2 regions of the Paenibacillus sp. JMULE4 genome follow, and region 2 is predicted to be linked to the other one. Evidence: predicted binding sites of a transcription regulator. Region 2 holds the regulator's gene; the other holds the start of a gene.

Region 1 (10,955 bases), on a different contig from region 2:
CGGGAAAGCCACATCCCTCGCTCCGATTTGCAGAGGAATAATGACGTTCATCAATCCGATCAGGAACGGCATCGCCATGAATAGAATCATAATCACACCGTGCGTCGTAAAAATTTCGTTGTAATGCTGAGCGTTCAAAAACTGCAATTCCGGCCTGGACGTTTGCGCCTTCATTAACAAGCCGTCCATGCCTCCGCGGAAAAACATCAGAACAGCGGAGATGATATACATAATTCCGATCCGTTTATGGTCGACGGTGGTCAGCCATTCCTTCCACAGCCATCTCCACCTTTTGAGATAAGTCAGTGTTGCGACAATCCCGATTATGGTCAAAAGAATGGCAATCTGAGAACCTAGAATTAACGGATCCCCCGTTATAAAAAACTCATCCCATTTAATGCCCATGATGCCCACCTCCGTCGGTGATACTCTGTTCTTTCTGCTCTACAGGACTGGTTTCTTTGTTCCCGGGATTACCTTTGTTCCCGGTGTTATCTATGTTCCCTGCGTTCCCTTTGCCTTTGTTCTGATAATTATCTTCTTCCTCAAACACTTTGCCCTGATAACCGTGATACCTGTACAGCTCAGGATGGGTGTACGTCAAGGAATCGGGCTCCGCATGGTTAACCCATTCCAGATGCGTATTGGAAAAAGTCAATCGTCCCAAATGAGTCGGTCTCAACAGCTCTTCATATTTTTCTTCCGTCAGCTTCGGAGCGGTATTGGCGACATCCTTTACCCATTGGTCAAAATCCTCTTGGGTTTGAGCCAACACCTCAAATTCCATATCCGCATATCCCCGGCCGTTGAAGTTGGTGTTCCGGCCTAAATACGAACCGGGATGATCCGCGACAAGATACAATTGCGTCTGCATTTTGCCCATCGTATATTTTTGTCCGCCTAAAGCCGGAACCCAGAAAGACTGCATGGTGCTGGCCGACGTTAATTTAAACAAAATAGGCGTATCCTCCGGTATATTGACATAGTTGACGGTCTCGATCCCCTGCTCCGGATAGCTGAAGATCCATTTCCAATCCGCCGAGGTGACATGAATCGTAATCGGCTTTTTTTCCTCATAGCCCTTGGGGACTTCCTCCAAATCATACAGCGTTGTTACCGTAGGGATCGTCAAGGCGACAACGATGAGGATCGGAATCGCGGTCCAAATGACCTCAAGCAGCGTACTGCCGTGCTCCTCCGGCGGCTCATAATCTTTATTTTCAGGCCTCTCGCGATATTTCCACACAATATAACCGAACAGCCCGAACACGACGACAACGACAAGCAGCATCCAAATCAATGACCAGTTAATCAGCTCCATAATGCTTCTGGCCACAGGTCCCTGGGGTTGAAAAACAACCAGATTCGGTTCGCAGCCGCTTAGCAGCACAACCAAAATGATTGCCAGTGGAGAAAATAGTAGCTTGCGGTAATTCATGGTGGCTCATCTCCTTTCAGAAACAGAGATTGCGAAAAATTTCACAATCTGTTCAAAATCTTTGTGATTCATTTCACTTGATAACTAGATCATAGCACGGCCTTTTCAAGGAAAGTGTTACAGATCGGTTAAAACTGTGACAAATCCGGGAATTTACTTGTTTCATAAAAATTCTGAAGGGAGCCAAACCGCTCGAGAAAACGCCGTGTTCATTCGGATCGCCAAAACGGCAAAAAGACATCCTCTCAGGGATGCCTTTATTCTCAAATAGCCATATCAATCTACAGGTGTATATAACCCGGATCGTTCCTTCATCCATTCGAACAAGTGAGAAACAATGACTTTCAATACGGCATAGCCGGGAACGGCCAAGATCACGCCAAGCACTCCGAATAAGTTGCCTGCCGTTAAAATAACAAAAATGATCGTAATCGGATGAATCTGCAGCGTTTTGCCCATAATTTGCGGAGAGATGAATTTGCCTTCAATTAACTGAACAATGGTCCAGATCACGATCATTTTCAGCAGCATGACCGGTGAAGTCACCGTGGCCACGATCAGAGCCGGTGTGATGGCAATCGCCGGACCCAAATAAGGTACGATACTCGTACAGGCCGCTACGATCGCCAGGACAAGGGAATATTCCAAACCGATAATGCGGTAGCCCACGTATAATAAGAAGCCGATGCAGCAGCTGACGATGATCTGTCCCCGGATATAAGAACTGATCTGATTATTCATCTCGATCATCACCCGGTGCGTTTCATCGCGAAGCGCTGTAGGTATGAAGCCCAAAATATATTGTGGGAGCTTTCGTCCGTCCTTCAGCAGATAAAACAATATAAACGGTACGATAATGACAGCGAGAATGGTTTCCGTTACAGCCCCCACAAAGCTTCCGATACTCGCTCCCGCACGATTCACAATTGCGGAAACTCTGGATGACAGGCTGTTCATCCAGTCGGTTGAGCTCGTACCCAGCGTTTGCTGAAGCTGATTGAAAATCGGACTGCCTATGAGCTGCCTGAACCTGGTTTCGAACTCTTTGCTGTATCTGGGGATGTTATCCATCAGCCCGAGTACTTGTTCGCGGATAAGCGGTACAACCGTCACCAGGAGCAGGGTAATCCCACAAATAATGACCAGATACAGAAGGAAGATCGCATAAACCCGTTTGATCCTCTTTCTCTCCATCCAATTGACAATAGGATTGAGTAAATAAAAGGCGATTCCTGTGAGGAGAAGCGGAAGCAGCACGGTCTTGACCAGCACAACGAGAGGCGCGAATACGTAAGGGATTTTGTTTAGTACCAAAATGTTTAAGCCGATCAAAAGCAAGATCATTAAAAACAAGACGAATTTATTATTTAGAAAGAAACGTCTAAACGTATTCGTCCTATGACGCGGATCCCCCATGCGGTTTAATCCTCCTGACTATTCGGCAATGGTTAACTGCGGCATTCACTTTCTACATAGAATAACTTTTATTTGAGGAAAGAACAAGCAACAATTCACAAGAGCCGGAAAGCAGCATGAAATGTGCATAACTTCCATTGTGGATATGTTAGTATGTTTCAAAAAAACGAACCACAGCCTCTATAGATCAGATGTTAATTTTGTGGATAAGCCTGTGGATAATGCAGCTTAAAACCCGTTATTTCTCCATAAAACAAACAGACCGCCCCAAAAGGGACGGCCTCGACAGCTATCATTTTAGACCAATGGGTTTATATGCTCACGACCGGGCCTGATCCGATGATTCCATCGGCTGCCGGATCAATCATGCGGTTTGGTTGGGCATCTGGGCATCGCCTGATTACCCCGACTTCCTCTCGGTTTTCCATTTCCATTTATCGAGGGTCATCGCGGAACCCGACATGGAAGGAACCATATGAAAGCGAACGGCCAGCATAGTCCCGAACACAATCAAAATCATGCCCGTCGCGACAAAAATCCAATGAATATTAACGAACATCCCCATGCCGCCTCCAAGCAGCGGTCCGATCATCGATCCCAATTGATTCGCGCTCTGGGTAAAACCGAACGACCTTCCACGAAAGTCCGGGTCCGTACTGCGAACAGCAAGAGTATTGACCGAAGGCACCACCGCAGCGATAAATAAGCCGAACAGGAACTGAATAACCGTAAAAAGCCATAACTGCTGGACGAAATATTGCAGGCAGACGACCCCGCCTCCGATAATCAAGCCCAGATGCAGCACCGTCCGGTAGCCGTATTTCTCTCCAACCTTCCCCCAATACGGTGAAGCGATAATACCTGCAATCCCAATAAGAGAAAAAATAATGCCGGAGGTCAGTACGGTGCCTTGCAAGTTGCCTTGAAGATCGGCAATATGAAGCGCCAGCATAGGCTGGATCATATTGATGCATAACTGAAAAACGACAAGCACGGACAACAATTGAAGAAATGTGCGGTTGCGCACAGCCATTCTGAAGCTGTCGGCCAGTTTGACACTTTCACCGGGAGCCGCTTTGCCTGTTTCCTTTATCCAGATGAGCACCGCTACCGTTGCGAGGAAGATGATGGAGGCGGAAACGACAAATGACATCCGCATTCCAAACCAGTTGGCAAGCAGCCCGCCGAACAAGGGACCGATAATCCCTCCCGTCATCGTTCCCGCCTGCATCAAACCAAGAGAGAAGCCCATCTTGTTCTCCGGAACGCTTGAAGCTACGATAGCCATGGAAGCCGGGACGAACCCTCCCACAAAACCGTGTAATAAACGGGCTCCCATAAGCTCCCATGGATTGGTTACGAGCGCGAACAGCGCATAAACGATTGCAAGAGAGAAGCCTGCCCGTATGACCATTCGCCGTTTCCCGTATTTATCCGCCATGGAGCCCCAGAACGGAGCCATGACCGCACCTACCAGGAACGATGATGAATAGATCACACCGGCCCACAAATGAACATTGCCCTGCTCCACACCCAAATCAAACAGAAACAAAGGCAGGAACGGCACCGCCATCGTATAGCTGGAACTGCAAAAAAGCACTCCTATCCACAAAATGATTAACGTTCGTTTCCATGATTCCAACATACTTCACTTCCGATTTTATAAATTGATGGACTATAATGCAAAACCCAAACCAACAGATCCAGCGATGGTTTTTGGAACTGGATCAGTATATTCCCCTCTATATTTCTATATCTTTTCAAAAGAAATTGCGTTTCTATAGTTTATGCTAACTCGAACTGTAAAAAGAAGCCATGGATATCCTTACTATGAATCATGGACAATATTACTTTTTTAGGTAAATGCAAAAAAACCGAAAGAGACCACCTTTATCCAGGTGTTTCATCTTTCGGCTCATCAGAAATTCGTTGATGTATTTTTTTCAACCCCTTCGGAAAGTATAAAAACAGCACTTGAGGAATACGCCGCTTTTCGGGCATACTGCTAAAATAAGGTCAGGCCTGGTGAACGCTCCGTCAAATTACGCTCCAGCCTCACTCATTTTTGCCAAATGGTTTATAAGAAAAAACAAATTTGATTGGACAGAAATAATATCTCCGTCATTCTCTATATATAGTTTGAGGGGCGAGAATGTCGGAAAGGCAAGAGGGGCTTGTATGAGTTGATCGACATAAGGGGCAGACGAACTTTTCATTTCGACCTTCCCCTTTTTGATCATGGTATCGTTCCCTTTCATTGACTTCATTCGTTAAGGAGGAGATTTGAATGGCTGATGTATTGTTTCGTGTAGATTTAAACAAACCGATGGAGGAGCAGGAGACTCCCGGGCATAACCGCTGGCATCCCGATATCCCGGCCACCGTGTCAGTCAATCCGGGAACGGAATTTCGCATGGAGTGCAAAGACTGGACGGATGGTCAAATTCAGAACAACGACGATCCGTCTGATATTCGGGATGTGAATTTGCATCGCGTACACGTGTTAAGCGGACCGGTCTGGGTCAACGGTGCGGAGCCGGGAGATTTGCTTGTTGTGGACATTCTGGATATAGGTACCTTTGCGGAGTCGCAATGGGGATTTAACGGCATTTTTGCCAAGCAAAACGGCGGCGGGTTTCTGACGGATCATTACCCTGATGCGGCGAAATCGATATGGGATTTCCACGGGATTTACGCTACCTCCCGCCATATACCGGGCGTTAAGTTTGCCGGAATTTTACATCCCGGATTAATCGGAACCGCCCCTTCCCATGCCTTGCTGGATAAATGGAACAAACGGGAAAAGGAGCTTGTTGCTAAGAATCCTGACCGAGTGCCCGGATTAGCTAACCTGCCTTCACCGGATAGCGCTGTACTCGGCTCGCTGAAGGGGGAGAAATTCAACCGGATTGCCCGGGAAGCGGCGCGTACGGTTCCGCCTCGGGAGCATGGCGGCAACTGTGACATTAAAAATCTGTCCAAGGGCACGCGAATTTATTTCCCCGTCTTCGTTGACGGTGCCAAGCTTTCATTAGGCGATCTTCATTTTTCACAAGGGGATGGTGAGATCTCCTTCTGCGGCGGCATCGAAATGGCCGGTTGGGTGGATCTCCATGTCGATCTCATCAAAGGAGGGATGGCCAAATACAATATCATCGAAAATCCCGTATTTAAGCCTGGGCCGGTTGATCCTCATTACTCGGAGTTTCTCGTATTCGAGGGCATTTCCGTCCATGAGACAACGGGGGAGCAGCATTACCTTGACGCCCACATCGCGTACCGCCGAGCGTGCTTGAACGCTATCGACTATCTGAAAACGACAATGGGCTTAACCGGCGAACAAGCTTACATGCTGCTCAGTACGGCCCCGGTTGAAGGCCGGATCAGCGGTATCGTCGATGTTCCGAATGCCTGCTGCACCCTTTGGATACCGACCTCCATCTTTGACAGGGATATTCTCCCCAGTTAGTAAGGTTGTAGGAGGAAAGCAAAACCAATCGTGAATGCGCGGGGCACCATCCGATGGGTAGCCCCTTTGCTCCACCGATGAACAGGCTCAAGAGGAGATGACGATATGCCGCAATATGAGTTTGTATGTCAAAACTGTGGACCGTTCGTACAGTGGATGAGCATGAGCAGCGTCAAGGAAAGTATTCCTTGTGTCACCTGCGACAATCCAGCCAATCGGATGTATACGCCGCCCGGTGTTATTCTGACGCCTTATGCGCTGCGCCGCCGTGTGGAACAAAGTGCAGTACCGAAGGTGGTCAGGCGGGAACAGGACGCTCATCACCATGGACACAGCCACAACCATTCCCCGCATCGCCAAGGAGGCCATCATCACACAGCAAACCGTCCCTGGATGGCGGGACATTAACGTGCTGTAAAGCTGAAAATCAGCGCAGCAGAGAGCGAAAAAGTAAAATCGTCGGCTGATAAGTTGAATTTCAGCGTAACAGCCAGCAGCAAAGTAAAATGGCCACTTGTAAGGTTGATTTTCAGCGCAGTGGCCAGTGTGCGGCTCGAACCGAGGGTCGTGATCTGTAAGCGGCTTAGCGGCTGGAACCCATGCCCATCCCTCCCAATGCAGTTTAGATAAGGGCCGGCAGCCGGGTTTTTCTTAAAAGACGAGCATAAAAAAGCTTAAGCACTTCTTGGATGAGGAGCTTAAGCTTTTTTCATTTGGAGTTTAATCAAAATATGGAATTGCCGTTTAAAAAGTTTACAAATCCGATCGGATAGTGATAGTGTAAAATATTACATTACAGGAGGGAATGACAGATGAGTATGAAAAAGAACAACGTAGGCCTGACACTTAAAAAAGAGGAAATTGAAGAGATTCATATGCCCAGCAATACGGGACTTCCGTTTATCATGTGCGTGGTGTTCGGCATTACCGGATTCTTTCTGGTATTCGAATGGCACATGGCGGCGGCAGTTGCGGCTGTAGGCATACTCGCTCCGATTTGCAGAGGAATAATGACGTTCATCAATCCGATCAGGAACGGCATCGCCATGAATAGAATCATAATCACACCGTGCGTCGTAAAAATTTCGTTGTAATGCTGAGCGTTCAAAAACTGCAATTCCGGCCTGGACGTTTGCGCTTTCATTAACAAGCCGTCCATGCCTCCGCGGAAAAACATCAGAACAGCGGAGATGATATACATAATTCCGATCCGTTTATGGTCGACGGTGGTCAGCCATTCCTTCCACAGCCATCTCCACCTTTTGAGATAAGTCAGTGTTGCGACAATCCCGATTATGGTCAAAAGAATGGCAATCTGAGAACCTAGAATTAACGGATCCCCCGTTATAAAAAACTCATCCCATTTAATGCCCATGATGCCCACCTCCGTCGGTGTTACTCTGTTCTTTCTGCTCTACAGGACTGGTTTCTTTGTTCCCGGGATTACCTTTGTTCCCGGTGTTATCTATGTTCCCTGCGTTCCCTTTGCCTTTGTTCTGATAATTATCTTCTTCCTCAAACACTTTGCCCTGATAACCGTGATACCTGTACAGCTCAGGATGGGTGTACGTCAAGGAATCGGGCTCCGCATGGTTAACCCATTCCAGATGCGTATTGGAAAAAGTCAATCGTCCCAAATGAGTCGGTCTCAACAGCTTCCAAACGTTACTTCGTTTTGGACGGGGTCGATCCCCGGATGATTAATTTACCCGGAAGTTCAATGGTTTCCGCGGGGGATTGATCGCCCATAATCCGCTTAAGCACACGCTCCATGGCATTGACACCGATTTCATAGGTAGGCTGTGCAATGGTTGTAATTCCGGGAGGAATGACCGGAGCCCAGTCCAGATCGTCAAAACAGGCTACTGCAATATCCTCAGGGATCCGGAGCCCCTTCTGCTGCAGGACGTTCAGTATTTTCAGCTGCATGACACCGTTTACCGCAAACAATAATCGGAATTGGCCCTGGGAGCTTGACAGATAGGCCTCAAGCTTTTGCTCCAATTGTCCATTCTCCCGGAAATCAACGACATAAACATCCGTGATGCTGGGATGGTTCGCTTGTGCAAGAAACTGGTGAAAGGTGTTGGAGCGTTCGTTGCGTGAACTCACCTTCTCAACCGGCTGTGTAAAGAACGCTATTCTTTCATATCCTTGCTGCAGGAAAAAACGCATGGCTTCCGTGGTGGCTTGAACATTATTCGTAACGACCGTATCAAAGCCGAGCTCCGGCATTTTACGGTCAACCAGTACGACCGGCGTTTGTTCCTCAGCCAGTTCGTGCAAGTACTCATTATTGTGGCCGGTTGAATTGATGATCAATCCGTCAATCCGATGGGCTTGAAGCATCATGATGTATTCCTTTTCCTTCACCGGGTCATTATCTGTATTGCACACCATCAGGCTGTATCCATGCTTCGTGCAAACATCCTCCACGCCGCGTAATATCGAAGTCGAAAAAGGGTTGGTGATATCGGCGACAATCATCCCGATGGAGAAGCTGCGATCCCGTTTTAGCCCGCGCGCCATCCGGTTTGGTCTGTATTTCAGATCGGCAATCGTTTGTTCAATTCTTTTGCGGGTTTGTTCCGATATCGAATCGAATTGCCCGCTTAAATATCGCGATATGGTCGTCTTGGATACGCCCGCCTCACGTGCCACATCACCGATTGTCGACCGGTGGGATTGTTGTTTAAACGGTTTAGAAAGGCTCTTCACTGAGTTCACCAACTTTACGATAGCCATGATGTAACCGGTTTACGGAACCGGTTACATTTCCTATCTTATTTTCTTTCCGTTTATTTGTCAACCCATATTTTTGACTCCCGTTGCTATAATAGAATAAGCCCCCTATGTTAAGGGAGCTTTTGTTGGGTACCGAGTTTGTGATGCATTTTGTATCAGCGGCAAACTGTTTTTAGAAATTAGATGATAAAGCCTCTGGAAACAATGACCAGGAGAATGAAAAGAACAAGAATCACTCCAATACCAATACCAAAACCTCCGCAACTAAAACCACCACCAACAAAACTCATTGATCAGCACCTCCTTGCTCTAATATCACTACATCAACAAGTTATGAACGGATAACAAAATATGATTGGACATATGAACTATTTTTTTAAAACAAGAACAAGTCCGCCCTAAAAGTTCATATAGTGGATTAACCCGAATGCCTGCCTTTGACCTTTGATCAGCATAGGCACACTACTTTTGGAGGATGTGTTCAAATGAAAGCTGTTATAGCCATCATCGGAGAAGGCCGGTTGGCTGCCCTCGTGATCGACGAATTGTCGGAGCACTGCAAAATCGTTCATCAGACCGATTTGAACAGAGGGGTGCCAAGAGCAGCTGAACTCGTTCTGGTGATCCGGGATGACCGGCATACCTTCGATGATCACCAGTCGGAAGAGATCCTGCAGCAGGCCGGGATACCTTGCCTCTACGGTTCCGTTTCGTTGGATGAGGGGGTAGTCGGACCGTTTGTTTATCCGGGCAGACCGGGGTGCTCCGTGTGTGCGCAGACCCGTCGTTATATGGCGGGAAGCGGCGAATCCAACGCAATGACAAATTTATTCAATAGGCCGCCGCTGTCCGGGGAGATCCCCCGCAAAACAAGAAGTTCCCCTGCAGGATTGCTTCATACGGCCCGCCTGTTTGTTTTAGAAACGATGAGAATACTGCAGAGAAGCCAAGCTTATACAAAAGAACATATGTATATCATTAACCTTGAGACGCTAAAGAGCTCGCGGCATTTCTTTCTGCCTGACCCGTTGTGCCCCGTATGCGGCCGGTTGCCTGACGATTCATCCGCTGGAGCCCGAATTTCACTGCAGCCCCGACCCAAGATAAGAGACGGAAGTTATCGCTGCCATCCGATAGAGGTGCTGAAAGATGTTCTGGACAAAGACTATCTGGACTCCAGAACAGGGCTATTGAATGCAAAAATGCATGATCTCATCTCGCCCTTTGCTTCTGTAACTGTGAATTTACCGACGTTCACTACGAGAGACGAGGTCGCTGGGGGACGGAGCCACTCTTATGCGAAAAGTGAATGGACCGCCATTCTGGAGGGGTTGGAGCGCCGGTGCGGATTGGCCCCCCACGGTAAACAAACCGTAATCTGCGACAGCTTTAACCGTCTTGCCGATCAAGCCGTCGATCCCGCCAAGGTGGGCTTATACACCCGGGAACAATACGCTCGGCCCGATTTCCCTTTCGAGCCTTTTGACCCTGACAGCTCGATGAATTGGGTATGGGGTTATTCGTTTTTGCACGAGCGGCCCATTCTTGTTCCGGAGTCTCTAGCCTATTATAGCCCGATCTACGGCGGCAGTTTTGTGCAAGAAGGGTCCAACGGATGCGCTTTAGGGGGAAGCATAGAGGAAGCCATTTTCTACGGAATGCTGGAAGTGGTTGAACGGGACTCGTTCCTGATGACCTGGTATGCCAGGCTGGCTGTCCCCCGCCTTGACCTCTATTCCGCGAATGACCAAGAACTGCAGATGATGATCCAAAGGATACAGGCTGTCGCAGGATATGATATTCACTTATTTAACATCACGATGGAGAATGGAATTCCAAGCATTTGGGCATTGGCGAAAACCGGGGATCCGGAGAAGATGAATATCA
Region 2 (10,955 bases):
GGGACATACCGGCCAGATTGCTGTTTGTCGGCGAAGGGCCTGAGCTTTCCAAAGTACTGTGCAAGGTGAAGGAGTTCGGTCTCCAGGAACGCGTCACATTTTGCGGCAAACAGGATGATGTGGCGCAGCTTCTGTCGCTTGCCGATCTTATGCTGCTTCCCTCGGAAAAGGAAAGCTTCGGCCTGGTGGCGCTGGAGGCCATGGCCTGTGGAGTGCCGACCATCGCATCGAATGCCGGCGGCATCCCCGAGCTCATCACACACGAGGAAACCGGATATTTGGCGGACATTGGCGATGTGGAGCAGATGGCTTCTTATGCACGTATGCTGCTGACGAACAACGAAATGTATCAGCGCATGAGAGAGGCTTGTTTGTATCGTGCGAGATATACCTTCTGTAACGACTTGATTACACGCCAGTACGAAGAACTTTATTATCGGGTGCTCGAACGCCCTGTACCTGAGGCCTTGAGCGCAAAACCTCTGCAATGTTGAAAAGGAAAACGGAAATGATGACCGAATCGTTAAGAGAAAAAGCGATGACCATTGTTCACCGGCTGACGGACAAGGGATTTGAAGCCTGCCTGGTAGGCGGCTGTGTCAGAGACGAACAGCTTGGCCGTCCTGTCAAAGATTATGATATTGCTACATCGGCCAGACCCGAGCAGGTTATAGCGCTGTTCGAGCGGACCGTACCGACAGGATTGCAGCACGGGACCGTCACCGTCATCATCGGCAAAAGGCCTTTTGAAGTCACGACCTTCCGCAAGGAGGCTGACTATGAAGCGTTCCGTCGCCCCAGCGAAGTGGAATACATCGACAGCTTGCTGGAGGATTTAAAAAGGCGGGATTTCACCATGAATGCCATGGCTATCGACCGCGAAGGCCGGCTGATCGATCCTTTTGGCGGCAGAGCCGATTTGCAGCGAGGCGTGCTTCGCTGTGTCGGAGAAGCGGAAGAAAGATTTCGGGAGGATGCGCTTCGCATGCTGCGGTGCATTCGTTTTGCCGCGGAGTATAACCTGCAGGTGGACGGACCGACCTGGGAGGCGCTGATCGCCTGCATGCCTCTTCTGCGGCACATTGCCATGGAGCGCGTGCGTTTGGAGCTGGAGCGGATGCTGGCAGGAAACGATCCGAATCGGGCGCTCGAGCTGCTCTCTCGGTCACGGGCCCTGGAGCATGTAAAACGGGAGCTAAAGCTTGCGGCAGCCATAAGGCCCGACAGCATCACCGATTTAAAACGGATTGCCCGTGATGAGCTCCGGTGGGCCTACCTTTATCTCCGTGCAGGCGTCTCTCCTGCTGAAGCTGCAGAAGATATGAAAACCTTGACCTTTTCCAAGCAAATGATGGAGGAGATCAAGCGGACCGCGGCGGCTGCGGATATGCTGGCACACGGGCTTGAGCGGCTGGACCGCTCTTCTGCTGAAGAGGAAGAGTACAGACGGCTGTGGCTGCGTACCGCTTTACAGTATGGCCGTGAAACGCTTCGAGGCATCCGGGAATTGATGGCTGCTGATGCATTATGGTTTGCAGCGAGGTGCAGCAGTCCGCTGGCCGCCGGGGCGGTTACGCGGTGGTGCGATCACGGACACGGTTGGCTTCAGACGATGCCTGCAGGAGAGTTATCGGAATTATCCGTTACGGGACAAGCTGTACTTGAGCGCCTGAAGGCGAAATCCGGACCATGGACCGGCAAGCTGCTGAACCGTTTGCTGGAGCTAGTCGCCCTTGGAGAGCTTCCGAATGAAACGGAGGCGCTGCTTCAGACGGCGGAGCGGGAATATGTCACGATGCAGAAGAAGGGGACCCTATGACCGATCGACTACTGGAGCTGTTCGAGCAGTCGAATGGAGCTTTTCTGTCGGGGGAAGAGCTTAGCGAACGATTGCAAATCAGCCGGACCGCCGTATGGAAACAAATCGAAAGACTGAGGCAGCAGGGGTATCGCTTTGAGGCTGCACCGCGCAAGGGGTACCGTTTGCTTGCGAAGCCCGACATATTCGATCTGCCTGCTTTTATCGGCAAGCTGCAAACGGAGCGCTTCGGAAAGCATGTCAAATATTACGATGAAGTGGATTCCACCCAAACGGTTGCTTTATCGCTGGTAGCGGAAGGGGCCCCTGAAGGAACGCTTGTTCTGGCTGAGCGCCAAACGGCGGGCCGGGGCCGGATGGGCAGACAGTGGCACTCTCCGAAGGGCAAAGGTCTTTGGATGAGCATGATCCTGAGGCCGAAGCATATCCCCTTATCGTTCACTCCTCAGCTCACGCTTCTGGTTTCCGTTGCCTTATGCCGTGCCATCCGCGCTATAGTCCCTGTGGAGGCCGGCATCAAATGGCCCAATGACTTGCTGATCGGCGGACGAAAAGCGGCCGGGATTTTGCTCGAATCCAGCGCGGAGAATGAGACGCTTCAGCATATTATTGCCGGTGTAGGCATCGGGGTCAACCTGGAACCGGACGATTATCCCCCCGAGCTGCGTAATGTGGCTACATCGCTCTTTATCGAGGCCGGATACCGGATTGACAGAGTGGAGCTGCTTTGCCGCTTTTTGCTGGAATGGGAGCAGTTGTATGCCCTGTACCATGAGCAGGGATTTGCCCCTATAAAGCTTCTTTGGGAGGCACTGTCAGTATCGCTTCATAAGCCGATTCGCTGCCAAACCGCACAAGGCCTTGTCGACGGGTACGCTGAGGGGATTGACGAGCTGGGGGCACTTGCGATCAGACTGCAGGACGGGACGATCAGGAAAATGTATTCAGGCGATGTCGAATTCAGGTGACTTTTCATGTAATGATTGGTATAATCAACACACGGAGGCAGTATCCGGCCGGAATTGCACTCCTGCGTTTTGTGTTTTCCCAACTGAAAAGCTGCTTTATGCTATATGTCGGATTCTGCTCTGAGCCTAACCGGACCGAGACAGAAGGATCATATGACACAGAACATGTGACCTTTTAGCCTCTGCTTTCCCGGCTAAAAGGTTTTTTGCTTTTGCAACAATCCGGCCGTTCTTTGAAATACTATGAACAAAAAGGTGGACGGAGGTGCTTTATGGAAACACGTAAACCGATAACGACGGCGAAACTGCAAAAAATGAAGCAGGACCGGGTTCCGATCAGCATGATGACGGCCTACGATTATCCATCCGCCATGCTGGCGGAGCAGGCAGGCATCGATATGATACTGGTGGGAGATTCGCTGGGCAATGTGGTGCTTGGTTATGATTCGACCATTCCGGTTACGCTGAATGACATGATTTATCATTCCAAAGCGGTGACGCGAGCGGTGAAGACGACCTTTGTCGTAACGGATTTGCCTTTTATGACCTATCACGGAAGTATCGATGAAACGTTGAAGAACGCGGCCAGGCTAATGCAGGAGGGGCACAGCAAAGCGGTAAAAATGGAAGGCGGCACGGAAATCGTGCCAGCCGTGAAAGCCTTGGTGCAAGCGGGGATTCCCGTTATGGGACACATCGGTCTGACTCCCCAATCCATCCATCAAATCGGAGGCTATAAGATCCAGGGGAAAACCCCCGCGGCTGCACAAAAGTTAATGGATGATGCGAAGGCATTGGAGGAGGCCGGAGTCTTTGCGATTGTGCTGGAGCTGGTCACCGATCAGCTTGCGGCACATGTCACCGAACAGCTTTCCATCCCTACGATAGGCATTGGGGCAGGCGCTTCCTGTGATGGCCAAGTCCTAGTATTTCACGATTTGCTCGGGTATGGAGGAGAGCTGCATCCGAAACGTTTTGTCAAGCAGTACGCGTCGATAGGCGAATTGATCCGCAGCGGCATCCGCCAATATGTCGATGAAGTGAAAGGACGCCGCTTCCCGGCTCAAGAGCATACGTTCCGTATGGAAGAAGAATTTGCGGCAAGCTTGTACGGAAGCGCTGCTTCCCCCAGAAGTTAAAAGATCGGAGAAAAGGGACTTATGCATACCGTAAAGCATATACAGGAGCTTAGGCAATTCATCCGTCAGACCCGATGGAATCGGCCGGAGGCTCGAATCGGATTTGTACCCACGATGGGATATCTTCATCAAGGCCATCAATCGCTGCTTGACACCGCGCGGCGGGAGTGCGATGTCGTTGTGCTCAGCATTTTCGTTAATCCCATTCAGTTCGGACCGAATGAGGATTTCAGCCGGTATCCGAGGGATGAAGAACGGGATATGGCTATCGCGCGTGCCGCCGGAACCGATATTGTCTTTTTCCCGCAAGTAGAGGAGATGTATCCTGCTCCCACCAAAACGATCGTTTCTGTCTCCGGAATAACGCAGCGGCTGTGCGGAGCTTCACGTCCCGGGCACTTTGACGGGGTTGCGACGGTCGTGACCAAGCTGTTGAATATCGTGCAGCCGGATTACGCTTATTTCGGAATGAAGGACGCACAGCAGGTGGCTGTCATTGAACAGATGGTTTATGACCTGAATATCCCTGTCACGATCGTACCCTGTCCTACGGTTCGGGAAAGCGATGGACTGGCCATGAGCTCGCGCAACGTATACTTAACTGCGGAGCAGCGGCGTCAGGCTGTCGTCTTGTCTCAGGCGCTCGATACCGCGGAGCGGATGATCCGGGACAAGCGCGACGGACTCTCGGCTGACGAGCTGCGTGAAGCCGTGACCGCAACCATTCGCACGGCTCCGCTCGCCGAGATTGATTATGCGGAAGTGTTGAGCTATCCGGCATTGGAACCGATCCGCGCTTTGTCGGAGGCCGATCGAATCATTGTGGCCTTGGCCGTAAAATTCGGGAGCACCCGTCTGATCGATAACCGTTTGTTTCACCTGAGGGCGTAAGAACATATATGTACAGGAGGCGGAAGCCGTGTTTCGCACCATGCTGAAATCCAAAATTCACCGTGCAACCGTAACGGAAGCAAACCTGAACTATGTCGGCAGCATTACGATCGATCAGGATTTGCTCGATATCGTCGATATGCTGCCGAACGAAAAAGTGCAAATCGTCAACAACAATAACGGTGCGCGCTTCGAAACGTATATCATTCCGGGACCCCGCGGCTCCGGCGTCATCTGTTTGAACGGAGCGGCGGCCAGACTGGTCCATCCGGGAGATACGGTCATCATTTTATCTTACGTAATGCTGTCCGACGAGGAAGCGAGATCGCATACTCCCCGTATTGCGATCATGGGCGATCAGAATAAAGTCATCAGTGTGCTGAAAGAAGAAATTCATTCCACAGTGCTGTAGAGAGAATGAAACAGGGCGGGGAGACAAACAATGAAGATACAATAAGTCGAGGGCCGAGGCAGGGATCAATAAGCCCCTGACTATGGTCAGCGAGAAGCGTAAAGGTGGGTGCTTAGAGAAATGTTTAAACATCTTTTTGCTTCCATGAACGAAATGCTCGATGACGTGATATCGGAATACCCGTCCTCTACAGGCAACAAACGTAAACAATTGCAGGAAAAGCTGCGGGCGCTAAAGGCGATGAGCGACAATTGCATTGAGGAATGGATGCTTTTCGAAGAAAAGCTGGGCAAGCTCATGAGTGTTCCGGGGGTTTCTTTTGGAACGGCTGACCCGCTTGATCCGGAACTTTCCGGTAAACGAACGGATTGGTTTATTCGCGGCCAGGGCTATTATAAGCTCCATATGTTTGATGATGCGATTCAAGAATTCGATAAGCTGGTCAAACACCAACCGGACTTTACCCTGGCGCGCATCTATCTTGCGATGTCTTATCTTCGCAAAGGAGAAACGAATGAAAGCTATGCACACTTTCATTTTTTGACACAGCTCACGGAAAATATGCAGATAAAGGCCATCTCTTATAATGTATTGGGATGCATCCAAGCCGAGCAGCGCAATATGGAGAAGGCCTGCGAATTTTTCAATATGGCTTATCGTACTTATCCCGCCAGCGTTCAACCGCTGCTGGATTCGGGCGTGTGTTGCGAGAAAAAGGGCGGGCTGGAATTTGCTTTTTCCAACTCGCGGGTACCTTCTTAAACCGCAGGTTAAGTTTGCTATTCCCTTTTGCCCGTAATCTTGTTATCCTATAGAAATAGTGGGAACGAAGGGATTGACTAGCTACCAATGAAATTTGCGGTTTTGGATTTTGAAACGACCGGGAGCACGGCTTCGGATCGAATTATCCAAGTCGGGCTCTTTATTATAAACGATTATGAAATTACGGACAGGTATACTTCACTCGTCAACCCGGGCATGAGTATACCTTCTTCTATTACCTCGCTAACGGGTATTGATGACGAGATGGTGAAGAATTCACCGGACATTGAAAGTGTGATCGCGGAGATGGTGCCGCTGCTGCAGGATGCTGTGCTGGTGGGACACAATACGCCTTTTGACTTGGCGTTTCTGCAGCGGGCTTTGGATGAAAGCGGATATTTTGCATTCGACGGCAGAGTGCTGGATACGATAGATGCTCTTCGAATTCTTTATCCCGGCCTGTCCAGTCTGCAGCTATCCATGGTCAGTCATGCCTTCGGGATCAAGCACGACAGGCCGCATCAAGCCGACAGCGATGCCGAAGCTACGGCGCTCATCTGGCTCCAGTGCATGGAACGCTTTCAATCGCTTCCTCTGCTTACACTTCAGAGATTAGAATTGCTCTTCGAGGACTCCGCTAACGATTTTGGCTGGTTTATTCGGGAAATGAGACAGCATAAGGAACTGCATAATCCGCTGGATACGGACTCGGACCGCTATTTCCGCCAGTTTGCTTTGAATGTGAATGATTGGGGGGCGGAGGAGCCGGAAAATGATGAGAAAATGGCGGGCGAACTGCCGGAAGACTTTGATTCGTTCTACCATCAGCTGAAGCAGGTCCTAAAGCAGCGTTTTGACGCCTATGAGGACCGGGAAGCTCAAGTTACGATGCTGAGAGAAGTGGAATCGGCTTTCGAGCAGGGCAAGCATCTTATTATTGAAGCGGGAACGGGAACCGGAAAATCGCTCGGCTATTTGATTCCTTCGCTATATTACGGTTTAAAGCAGGACAAAAAAATACTGATAAGTACCCACACGATCAATCTTCAAGAGCAGCTGCGGGAACGGGATCTGCCGTTGCTCGAAAGCTTATTTCCGGTTCATTTCAAAGCGGCCGTTTTCAAAGGCCGAAGCCATTATTTGTGCTTGCGCAAATTCGAACAAAAACTGAACTCGCTTGATTTTGAACACGGATGGGACGACCGGATCACCGCAGGTCAAATGCTGGTTTGGCTTGGGGAGACAGCGCGCGGAGATGAAGAGGAGCTTCATTTTGGAAACAAAGGCCAACAGTTCTGGCATACGGTGGCAAGCGATGCGGATTCATGCTTGAACCGTGCATGTCCCTGGTTTAAAAAATGCTTTTACCATCGTGCCCGGCATGACGCCAATACGGCGGATGTCATCATTACAAACCATTCGATGCTGTTCACGGATACGAAAGCGGAAAACCGGCTGCTGCCCGCATATAAACATTTGGTGATCGATGAGGCGCATCATTTTGAAGAAGTGGCCGGCAAGCATTTGGGCATTGACCTGCACTACCATGGATTGATGAATACGCTGCATTGGTTATATAAAGATTCCCGGTCCGGCCAGTTGTCCTCCTTGCGCTTGCGGCTGCAGAAATTTGAGGAAGAACGGTCGCAAGGCTGGTGCGCAATGATCGATCAGGCCGTGGAGAAGCTGGTGCAGCTAAAAGAGGAATGGGATCAGCTGACCGAACTGCTCTATCAACTGCTTGTTTCCGGGGGGGATGGCAGCCAAACGGAGGGCAGCTCGTTCGTGTACCGGGTGAAGAAGGACAAGCTGCCCGCCGGCTGGGACAAGCTGCTGATCTTAGAGGAGAACATGCAGCTTCATTTCAATGAAGCATTGCACCGGCTTGACCGGATGATCATGGAAATCAAAGAGGTTCAGGACGAATACGATGTGCAAAGCTCGATCACCGATTTGACCGGAACCGTGAAGGAGCTGTACAGGCATCGGGATGCGCTGCATTTTTTTATGACGATGCCCGATGACAATTATGTCTACTGGCTCGAAGGCGGCATGTACAATAAGAACCGTTCGCTTCAGCTCTTCTGTGTGCCGGTAGATGTCAGCGAAATGCTGCGTCAAACCTTTTTCGGAGTGAAGGACAGCGTGATTATGACTTCAGCTACGCTTTCGGTCGGCAAATCGTTTGATTACACCTGCGAGCAGCTGGGGCTGGCTTACGGGGATCCGGACGGTAAGCTCAAAACCGTTCAGCTGCCATCGCCCTTCAATTACCGCAAGCAGGCGCTGGTCGCCATACCCCGGGATTTTCCGACGCTGCGGGGAGCCAGCGGCGAGAAGGAATTTCTGGACAAGCTGGTGCCGTCGCTGGCGGAAGTGGCGCTCGAAACGCGCGGCCGGATGCTGGTATTGTTTACATCCAACCGGATGCTCAAGGTCGCTCATGCGGGATTGAAGGACATGCTCTCTTCATTCGGAGTGACCGTACTTGGTCAAGGCGTAGACAGCAGCAACCGAAGCAAGCTGACCCGGTTATTTCAAAGCAACCCAGCCAGTGTGCTGCTTGGGACGAGCAGCTTTTGGGAAGGTGTGGACATTCCCGGCGATGCGCTCAGCTGTCTGGCGATTGTGAGGCTTCCGTTTCAGCCTCCGAATCATCCGCTTGTTGAAGCGAAGATGGAAAAGCTGAAGCAAAAGAACCAGAATCCTTTTATGAAGCTGTCCGTACCCCAGGCGGTCATTCGCTTCAAGCAAGGCTTCGGACGTCTGGTGCGAACGGCTTCGGATAAAGGAATTGTGATTATATACGACACTCGCGTTATCGATACGAACTATGGCAAGTATTTCTTATATTCGCTGCCAGGCCCGAAGATCGAGCACATGAATTCGAATCAGTTGGTACCAAGAATAAAGCAGTGGATGGGTGAAAATGCATAATGAAAACTCCGAAAATATCCGAAGCGGTTGTTCGTCGGCTTCCGATCTATCTCCGATTTCTGAATGAACTCAGCAAGAAAAACGTACAAACGGTATCCTCTCAGGACCTGGGGCAAAAGCTGGATTTAAACCCTGCTCAAATCCGCAAGGATTTGGCCTATTTCGGAGAATTCGGGAAAAAGGGCATTGGATACGATGTGGACTATCTGATTGAAAAAATCCGGCAAATATTAAAGATCGACAAGGTGATCCCGGTTGCATTGGTCGGTGCAGGGAATCTGGGCCGGGCGTTATGCAATTATAACGCTTATCTTAAGGATAACATGAAAATTGTGGCCGTGTTCGACTCCCAAAAAACAAAAATCGGAGAATCGATCAACAATTTGAAGGTAAAACCGATGGAGGAGCTTTGCGATACGATTCAAGCGCTGAAGGTGCGGATCGGGATCATAACTGTTCCTGCCATGGAGGCGCAGCATGTGGCCAACCAGTTTGTCGAGGCAGGGGTGGAAGCCATTCTCAACTTTGCTCCGATGATTATCAAGGTGCCCAGCGGGGTTCGCGTACACCATGCGGATTTCACGACGGATCTGCAAAGTCTGGCCTATTATTTGGAGGAATAAAAGGAAGCCCGGTGCAATGATCCAGTTGCACCGGGCTTGTCTTTTTTTACGATATAAAGGGGAAAATAATTTTGTAAATCAGAAAGGCCAGCACCATGCTGATCGGGATCGTGATGACCCAGGTCATGACCATCCGGGTGACTGTGCCCCATTTGACATCATGAAATCTCAGGACTGAACCGGTACCGATAATCGATGACGAAATGACATGGGTCGTCGAAAGCGGCATCCCGAGATGGGTGGACGTTTGAATCACGATGGATGAGTTCAGGTCGGAGGCAAAGCCGTTGATCGGTTCAATCTTCAGCAGCTTTTTGCTCACGGTTTTAATGATTTTCCAGCCGCCGATCGAAGTTCCGAGCCCCATAGCGGTGGCCGCGGAAAGTTTCACCCAAAGCGGAACTTCCAAATCCGATTGGTAGCCGAGAGCAACCAATCCGAATACGATAATCCCCATGGCCTTTTGAGCGTCGTTCCCCCCGTGAGAAAAGGACAGCAGCCCGGCCGATAAAATCTGAAAGCCGCGGAAAGTACGGTTAAGCTTGGAGCGTGATTGATTGCCGCTCGCCAATATCAGTTGACGGATAATCCACATAATGATAAAGCCGGTGCCAAATGCAACGATAGGCGATAAAATGAGAATCAGTACGATTTGTTGGAATCCCGACCAGTTGACGCTGCTAAGCCCGCCTCCGGCGATGACCGCTCCGGCCAGCGATCCGATAAGCGTATGAGATGACGATGAGGGAATCCCGTAATACCACGTAAGCAGGTTCCAGATAATGGCTGATAGTAAGGCGGCGATAACAACATACATGCCGTTCTCGATCGTAGCAGGATTCGCTACGCTTCCGCCCACGGTTTTGGCAACTTCTGAAGAAAACAATGCACCTATAAAGTTCAGCACCGCTGCGTAAAATACGGCAAAACGCGGCGATAATGCCCTTGTAGATATGGAGGTTGCGATAGCGTTGGCCGTATCGTGAAAGCCGTTAATAAAGTCAAAGATCAACGCCAAGGCGACGATGATGATAAGTATAGTTAACATAATGTCCTCCTAAGCATGCTGGGGTTCCTTAGCGGCCGGCACAACGGCTGTTCAGGAATATCTCAGCACAACGCTTTCCAGAATGTTGGCTACGTCTTCGCATGCGTCGGTCGTTTGTTCCAAACGCTCGTACAGCTCTTTTAGCTTGAAATCGTGGTACGGGTCCGTTGGATTGGTGAAAATTTCACGGATGCCTTCGCGCATCAGACGGTCGGCTTCATTTTCCAGGCTGTTGATTTGAACCGTATGCTCGTGAGCTGCATATATTTCTTTTGGAAAGCAGCTTGAACGCATCCAGGATGTGCTGGCAGCTGGCGACGATGACCGCCGAGAATTCTCTCATATATTTGTCGGAG

The links. Region 2 encodes Rex, which represses fermentation and respiration genes when NADH is low (regulators of the CRP and FNR family bind a similar motif). Its sites were predicted from a motif close to TTGTGAAATATTTCACAA; they were not measured.
Region 1: a site for Rex is predicted at 1,468-1,485, ahead of qoxA (cytochrome aa3 quinol oxidase subunit II). Genes of this name have one in related genera too.

What each region holds. Positions count from the first base shown of each region.
Region 1 is NZ_SGWF01000012.1:244,469-255,423, forward strand. Features, by position in the region: gene qoxB (cytochrome aa3 quinol oxidase subunit I) at 1-405, opposite strand, end outside; gene qoxA (cytochrome aa3 quinol oxidase subunit II) at 395-1,438, opposite strand; gene EXW96_RS10805 (AI-2E family transporter) at 1,715-2,854, opposite strand; gene EXW96_RS10810 (MFS transporter) at 3,255-4,499, opposite strand; gene fmdA (formamidase) at 5,142-6,323, shown strand; gene EXW96_RS10820 (FmdB family zinc ribbon protein) at 6,429-6,731, shown strand; partial or broken gene EXW96_RS10825 (cbb3-type cytochrome c oxidase subunit I) at 7,312-7,692, opposite strand; partial or broken gene EXW96_RS27450 (cytochrome aa3 quinol oxidase subunit II) at 7,688-7,978, opposite strand; gene EXW96_RS10835 (LacI family DNA-binding transcriptional regulator) at 7,989-9,068, opposite strand; gene EXW96_RS10840 (sporulation protein YjcZ) at 9,248-9,358, opposite strand; gene EXW96_RS10845 (TOMM precursor leader peptide-binding protein) at 9,554-10,955, shown strand, end outside.
Region 2 is NZ_SGWF01000011.1:808,403-819,357, forward strand. Features, by position in the region: gene bshA (N-acetyl-alpha-D-glucosaminyl L-malate synthase BshA) at 1-494, shown strand, start outside; gene EXW96_RS09260 (CCA tRNA nucleotidyltransferase) at 509-1,819, shown strand; gene EXW96_RS09265 (biotin--[acetyl-CoA-carboxylase] ligase) at 1,816-2,787, shown strand; gene panB (3-methyl-2-oxobutanoate hydroxymethyltransferase) at 3,060-3,926, shown strand; gene panC (pantoate--beta-alanine ligase) at 3,948-4,817, shown strand; gene panD (aspartate 1-decarboxylase) at 4,846-5,229, shown strand; gene EXW96_RS09285 (tetratricopeptide repeat protein) at 5,350-5,991, shown strand; gene dinG (ATP-dependent DNA helicase DinG) at 6,079-8,928, shown strand; gene EXW96_RS09295 (redox-sensing transcriptional repressor Rex) at 8,928-9,551, shown strand; gene EXW96_RS09300 (inorganic phosphate transporter) at 9,598-10,599, opposite strand; gene EXW96_RS27405 (hypothetical protein) at 10,651-10,803, opposite strand; gene EXW96_RS09305 (DUF47 domain-containing protein) at 10,817-10,955, opposite strand, start outside.